2 regions of the Dorea sp. 210702-DFI.3.125 genome follow, and region 1 is predicted to be linked to the other one. Evidence: a T-box and tRNA genes for the amino acid it is inferred to sense, from the RefSeq annotation. Region 1 holds a T-box; the other holds one or more tRNA genes.
The links. A T-box is a leader RNA that pairs with one kind of tRNA and senses whether it is charged. The one in region 1 lies ahead of metG (methionine--tRNA ligase), so its partner is inferred to be a tRNA-Met.
Positions count from the first base shown of each region.

Region 2: it encodes a tRNA-Met, which carries the amino acid that the T-box ahead of metG (methionine--tRNA ligase) is inferred to sense. The anticodon was not compared.

Region 1 covers NZ_JAJCNF010000003.1:58,158-61,578, forward strand. The annotation lists gene LI164_RS02360 (sulfate/molybdate ABC transporter ATP-binding protein) at 1-471, shown strand, start outside; gene LI164_RS02365 (hypothetical protein) at 566-1,186, shown strand; T-box leader at 1,414-1,668, shown strand; gene metG (methionine--tRNA ligase) at 1,799-3,421, shown strand, end outside.
Region 2 covers NZ_JAJCNF010000004.1:90,909-94,329, reverse strand. The annotation lists tRNA gene LI164_RS03520 (tRNA-Met) at 158-231, shown strand; cyclic di-GMP riboswitch class I at 330-405, shown strand; gene bilS (flavodoxin family protein BilS) at 547-1,050, shown strand; tRNA gene LI164_RS03510 (tRNA-Val) at 1,122-1,194, shown strand; tRNA gene LI164_RS03505 (tRNA-Met) at 1,212-1,285, shown strand; gene ispF (2-C-methyl-D-erythritol 2,4-cyclodiphosphate synthase) at 1,469-2,038, shown strand; gene LI164_RS03495 (GNAT family N-acetyltransferase) at 2,127-3,149, shown strand; gene LI164_RS03490 (DUF4234 domain-containing protein) at 3,307-3,421, shown strand, end outside.

The sequences.
Region 1 (3,421 bases):
TTCAGCGAGGAACTGTTGATCATGGATCAGGGGAAACCGGTCATTTATGGAGAAACGAAAGAAATATTTGCGAAGCCTGTATATAAAGAGGCTGCAAAACTGACCGGCTGTAAGAACTTTTCCAGAATAAAACGTGTAGATGCACATACGGCAGAGATCCTTGACTGGGGAATTACATTACATACGAATCAGGAGATTGATGAACAGGCAACCTGGTTTGGGTATCGGGCTCATGATTTTGTGCCGGTGTGGGGAAAGCGAAAGGAGAACTGTCTGAAGATAAATGTTGAAAGTGAGGCAGCACTTCCTTTTGAAAGAAATTATTACCTTTACCCGGAGGGGGAAGAAAATCAGAATAAACAGACGATCTGCTGGTTTCTTCAGAGAGAAAAGCTGGAAAAAATCGGAGAGAAAGGAATGCCGGATTATCTGGAACTTACGGAAGAGGGCATGATGTTCCTGAGAGGATAAAAAAGAGGTTTAAGTAGTTGCGGGTTTTATAGGGGTATGTTAGACTGAGCATAGAATAGATTTGAAAAAAACTCAAAACAAGGAGGAAAAAGGTATGAAGAGAATGAAAAGAGTATTGGCTTTGGGGATGGCGGTACTGATGTGTATGGGGCTGACTGCATGTGGCAAAGATTTTGATGCAGCAGGATACACAAAATCGGTATTAGATGCAAATTATCATGCGCAGTATGATAAATATGCCGAATACCGTGGAATTTCTGAGAGTGATGCGAAAAAAGAAGTGACAGAAGGTATGAGAACTCAGATCGAGAGCGCATTTACAGGAATGGACGTTAGTGATGAGATGATGGATAAATACATAGAGGTAGCTGATAAGGCCTATGATCTGGCAGATTTCACAGTAAAAGATGCCAAGAAACAGGATGATGACAGCTATGTAGTAACTGTAGTGATCAAGCCATCAGATGTATTCAGTAATTCTTCCAATTATGTAAATGATATTGCAACAGAGTATGCAAATCAGGGAAAAGATCCGACACAGACAGATGTGCTTATGGATATTTTAGTTGAGAGCCTGAACCGTGCGATTGAAGCAAACTCTTACGGTGATGAGACGACATTGGAAGTTCATGTAACAGCGGACAAGGATGGGGCATACGGAATCGAAGAATCGGAGATGGAGACACTGGAAGCAACTATGTTCCCAGGCGAATAAATTAGACAAAACAAAGTATTTAATAGCCGGGGTATTAATGGCAGGGTATTAATGGCAGGGTATTAATAGCTGGCCATAGGAAAGCTATATAAAAGGCTTGACATGCCAGTCCTTACTGTGCTACGATTTTTACGTTGAAATTCTTTTATATCTATTAAAAGAGATGTAAGTATTCATAAGATAGCCAGAATGACTTATGGAAATTGCTGAATATTGAAAATGAAACAGAAAATGCGTGGAAAAAGAGAGTACGGTTGGAAAGATTCTACAGAGAAGCCCCAGTTAAGCTGAGAAGGGCGGATTGGAACAAGCGGAAGATGGCTTTGGAGCAGTGAGTGTGAAGAGTGGCAGACAGGTCAGGAATTTAGCACTTAATGGGATTCGCCCATTACAGCGAAAGAGTGTAGATGGCACTCGATGAGGTTCTGATCCGTGAGGATAGAGCGAAAAGAAGTGGTAACGCGGAATATCCCGCCTTCTCAGTATGAGAAGGCGGTTTTTTTGTATAGGTAGGAAATTGCATTTCCTACCTATACAAAAAGCCACCGGCAGGATGTGAAAAAAATTATCATTAAATAATGAAAAATTAAGATTATAGAAGGAGAGAAGAATATGTGTGAGAAATGCAACAAAGGAAAGTATTATATTACTACAGCGATTGCTTATGCATCAGGCAAACCGCATATTGGTAATACTTATGAGGTCGTTCTTGCAGATGCAATTGCAAGATACAAAAGAAGTCAGGGATACGATGTATTTTTCCAGACAGGAACTGACGAACATGGTCAGAAAATTGAACTGAAAGCGGACGAGGCAGGTATTACACCAAAACAGTTCGTTGACAATGCAGCGAGAGAGATTAAGAAGATCTGGGATTTAATGAATACTTCCTATGATAAATTTATCCGTACGACTGATGAGGATCATGAAGCACAGGTCAAGAAAATTTTCAAAAGACTGTACGATCAGGGAGACATTTATAAGAGTTCATACGAGGGAATGTACTGTACTCCTTGTGAGTCCTTTTGGACAGAGTCTCAGTTAGTAGACGGAAAATGTCCGGATTGTGGACGCGAATGTAAACCAGCGAAGGAAGAAGCATATTTCTTCAGAATGAGCAAATACGCTGACCGTCTGATCGATTATATCAACACGCATCCGGAATTTATTCAGCCTGTATCTCGTAAAAATGAGATGATGAACAATTTCCTTCTTCCAGGTCTTCAGGATCTGTGCGTGTCCAGAACATCCTTCACATGGGGAATTCCGGTTGACTTTGATCCAAAGCACGTTGTGTATGTATGGCTGGATGCCTTGACAAACTACATCACAGGAATCGGATACGATTGTGATGGAAACAGCACAGAGCAGTTCAAGAAAAACTGGCCTGCAGATTTACATTTGATCGGAAAGGATATTATCCGTTTCCACACTATTTACTGGCCAATCTTCCTGATGGCACTGGATCTTCCACTTCCAAAACAAGTATTTGGACATCCATGGCTTCTGCAGGGCGATGGTAAGATGAGTAAATCCAAGGGAAATGTATTGTATGCTGATGAATTGGTAGATTTCTTCGGAGTTGACGCAGTACGTTACTTCGTACTTCATGAGATGCCATTTGAGAATGACGGAGTTATTTCCTGGGAGCTTATGGTAGAGCGTATGAATTCCGATCTGGCAAATACACTTGGAAATCTGGTCAACAGAACCATTTCTATGACAAATAAATACTTTGGCGGAACGGTGACGAATAAAGGTGTTGCTGAGACAGAAGAAGACAAAGCAGTTGATGCGGATCTGAAAGCAATCACAGAGGATACGCCAAAAAGAGTGGAAGCTAAGATGGACGAGCTGCGTGTGGCAGATGCGATCACAGAGATTTTCGTACTCTTCAAACGCTGCAACAAATACATCGACGAGACAATGCCGTGGGCACTTGCAAAAGAAGAGGCTAAGAAAGACCGTCTGGAGACAGTGCTCTATAATCTGATCGAGAGCATCAAAACAGGCGCAAGACTTCTGGAGTCCTTCATGCCAGAAACATCTGAGAAGATTCTTGCACAACTTGGTGACGGAAAAGTGACAGAAAAGCCGGAAATTCTTTTCGCAAGATTAGACGTAGAAGAAGTAATGAAGAAAGTAGAAGAACTTCACCCACAGATGACAGCAGAAGAGAAAGAGAATCAGGCAGATGGTGAAGAAGAGACAGTAATCGATATTGATGCAAAACCA
Region 2 (3,421 bases), on a different contig from region 1:
TTGGAACACAGGTATTTACTGATGCGAGGGACGAAATAAAAGATGAAATTTTTGCAAATGTAGAAAAAATTGAAAAATTGAAAAAAAGTTGTTGACGAAAGTAGAATCTTATTGTAAACTTAGGAAGCTGGTTCAAGAGAGCAGCGAATATAAATATGGCGGGATAGCTCAGTTGGCTAGAGCACGCGGTTCATACCCGCGGTGTCGCTGGTTCAAATCCAGTTCCCGCTACTTGGAAAGAGAATTCACATTGTGAGTTCTTTTTTTCTTTTTATACTTTGCCATAGAAAAATATAGACATGAGAAAATAAGAAGTGCTATAATTAAAATAATATTTTGGGCAAAACAGACGAAAGTCTGCGACGCAAAGCTATAGGACCTGTAAAATGGTAGCCAGTTGTAAAAAAAGGATGCACACTGTCTATTTGGTATGGATGGATTTTTATCCAAGCCAATTGTTATTAAAGATTTGATTGATGCGTTACAACATAATCTGGAGAGAGTTTAGCACAGCAAAAATCAAACAAAGAAGGAGACGATGAGATTATGGAACAAGAAAATTATTCAATCGTATTCAGTAGTTCAACTGGTAATACAAAGAAGCTGGCTGATGCAGTCTATGAAATATTGCCAAAAGATAAGTGTGATTATTTTGGGGAGAATGATTCAAAGATCCCTCCATCCGATTTGTTGTATATCGGATTTTGGACTGACAAAGGGAGCGCGGATACCAAGACATTAGAATTATTAGCGAAACTAAAAAACAAGAAGATTTTTCTGTTTGGAACGGCTGGGTTTGGTGGAAGTGATGTATATTTTGAAAAGATTCTCGGGCAAGTCAAACAATCCATTGATTCAAGCAATGCTGTTATTGGAGAGTATATGTGCCAGGGGAAAATGCCACAATCTGTGCGTGAACGATATGTAAAGATGAAAGAAAATCCGGAACATCCAGCTAATCTTGATATGTTGATTGCAAATTTTGACTGTGCATTGTCGCATCCTGATATGGACGATCTGGAAAAATTAAAAAAGATAATAAAAAAATAAAAAAAGTTATTGACAATACTCACTATATTGATGTATACTAACGAAGTCGGTTCGAGAGAGCCACAAGATATGGGATCATAGCTCAGCTGGGAGAGCATCTGCCTTACAAGCAGAGGGTCATAGGTTCGAGCCCTATTGGTCCCATATATACCTCAATATATGGCGGGATAGCTCAGCTGGCTAGAGCACGCGGTTCATACCCGCGGTGTCGCTGGTTCAAATCCAGTTCCCGCTACTTGTATAAGAAAAGGAATTTGCAAAAGCAGATTTCTTTTTTTTGTATAAGAAATTGCATTTCCTATTGTGCAAAAAAACTCTAGCTATAGTGGCCGTTCATTGACTCTGAATATTCTCTCATGTATAATAAAAAAAGACATTGACAATGGAGAATGAAAAAAAGTTTTGTGGAGGAATTAAAATGCGAGTTGGTTTGGGATACGATGTTCACAAATTAGTAGAAGGAAGAGATCTGATTATCGGAGGTGTCCAGATACCGTATGAGAAAGGTCTTTTGGGACATTCGGATGCGGATGTGCTTCTCCATGCGATTATGGATGCCCTTCTCGGAGCAGCAGCGCTTGGAGATATTGGGAAGCATTTTCCGGATACAGACTCAAAATATAAAGGAATTTCCAGTATAAAGCTTCTGGAGTATGTACGGGAGCTGATTGATGATGAGCTGTATGTGGTTGGAAATATTGATGCGACAATCATTGCACAGCGTCCGAAGATGGCACCTTATATTGAGCAGATGAAAAAAAATGTTGCAGATGCCCTTGCAATTGAAGTAAGTCAGGTGAATATTAAGGCAACTACAGAGGAAGGACTTGGATTTACCGGAAGCGGAGAAGGTATTTCGGCACAGGCAATTGCGTCACTTGAGACGATTGTGAATTACAGTTACGGTGTCGGTCCGGCGGATGTAAGTTCTGGTTGTGCAGGCAGTTGTGGCGGATGTACGGGCTGTAGTGGATGCCAGAATCCGTAGGTATCATAGTTGTGTGCTTTTGAGCCCAACATCTATATAATCTGGAATTATAAAGTAAAATGTACAGTGTGGCTGGAGGAAAGGACATATGAAAATTGAAAAGCTGGAAGTTTCACAGCATTTAGATACGAGAAAGCTTTATGAAGAAGTGTTTTCGGAAGACGAGAAAAGCTTTGTAGATTATTATTATCAGGAGAAGACGAAGGACAATATAATTTATGTTGTTCGGGAAAACGATGATATTCAGGCTATGCTGCATTTAAATCCATATACACTGATGGTCAATGGAATTGAAAAGGAATCTTATTACATTGTGGCAGTTGCAACGAGAAAGGAATACCGTGGCAGAAGGTATATGGCCGGACTTTTAAGAGAGGCTCTTTTGGATATGTACCAGGCCGGTGTAACATTTACTTATCTGATGCCGGCAGCGGAGGCTATTTATCTGCCACATGATTTCCGGACGATGTATGAACAGAATATTGAATATTATGCTCCGGAGGAGAAACTGGCGGAAAGTATTACTGTACAGGCGGCTGAAGACAAAGATTGTGATGAAATTTCAGCTTGGGCACAGAAAGAACTGGCGAGGAAATACCAGGTTTACGCTAAGCGTGATAAGAATTATTATGAACGGTTACTGAAAGAGCTGTCATGTGAAGATGGAAAGCTTATCATCTACAGAAAAGATGGACAGATTGTTGATGTAAGACCATATTATGAAGAATCTAAAGAGACGGAAGAAGTGGAAAAAAAGGAAGCAAAACCGAAGATTATGATTCGGATCGTAGATGTCAGAAGAATGTTGATGTCGTTGAAGTTAAAAAGTCTCATGGCAGTCAGCTTTCAGATTACAGACCCACTGATTCCGGAGAATAACCGTTACGTTACAATGACAGGAACGGAGTTTTCAGGACTGATGCTTATGGATGGAAAGCCAGAAACCAGTGAAGGTATTTTGCCGGTCAGTGCATTGGGAGAACTTGTCTTTGGTGCAAAAACGGTAGAAGAAATCAGTAAAGAAGAAGGAGTTTCCATGTCAGGACGAATGGCATCGGAGCTTGAAAAGATTATTCCACTTTCCAGGATTTATCTGAATGAAACAGTTTGATTCAAGTATGCTTTTTCATATTTCTGCAATAGACGAATACAGGAAAATGTGCTATGATAAAAAGACGATGTAGTCATCGTAAATATTGGCGGGCAAAGCATTATTTTACAAAAATATTGCCCTGCATATTTATAGATTTACTTAGGAGGAATGAGAAATGAAATTTTGTCACAAATGTGGAGCTCAGTGTGAGGACGGAGCAAAGTTCTGTAAACAGTGCGGAGCGGCTTTAGCTGATGTGAATGCGAATCAAAGCCAGCAGACATACGAAG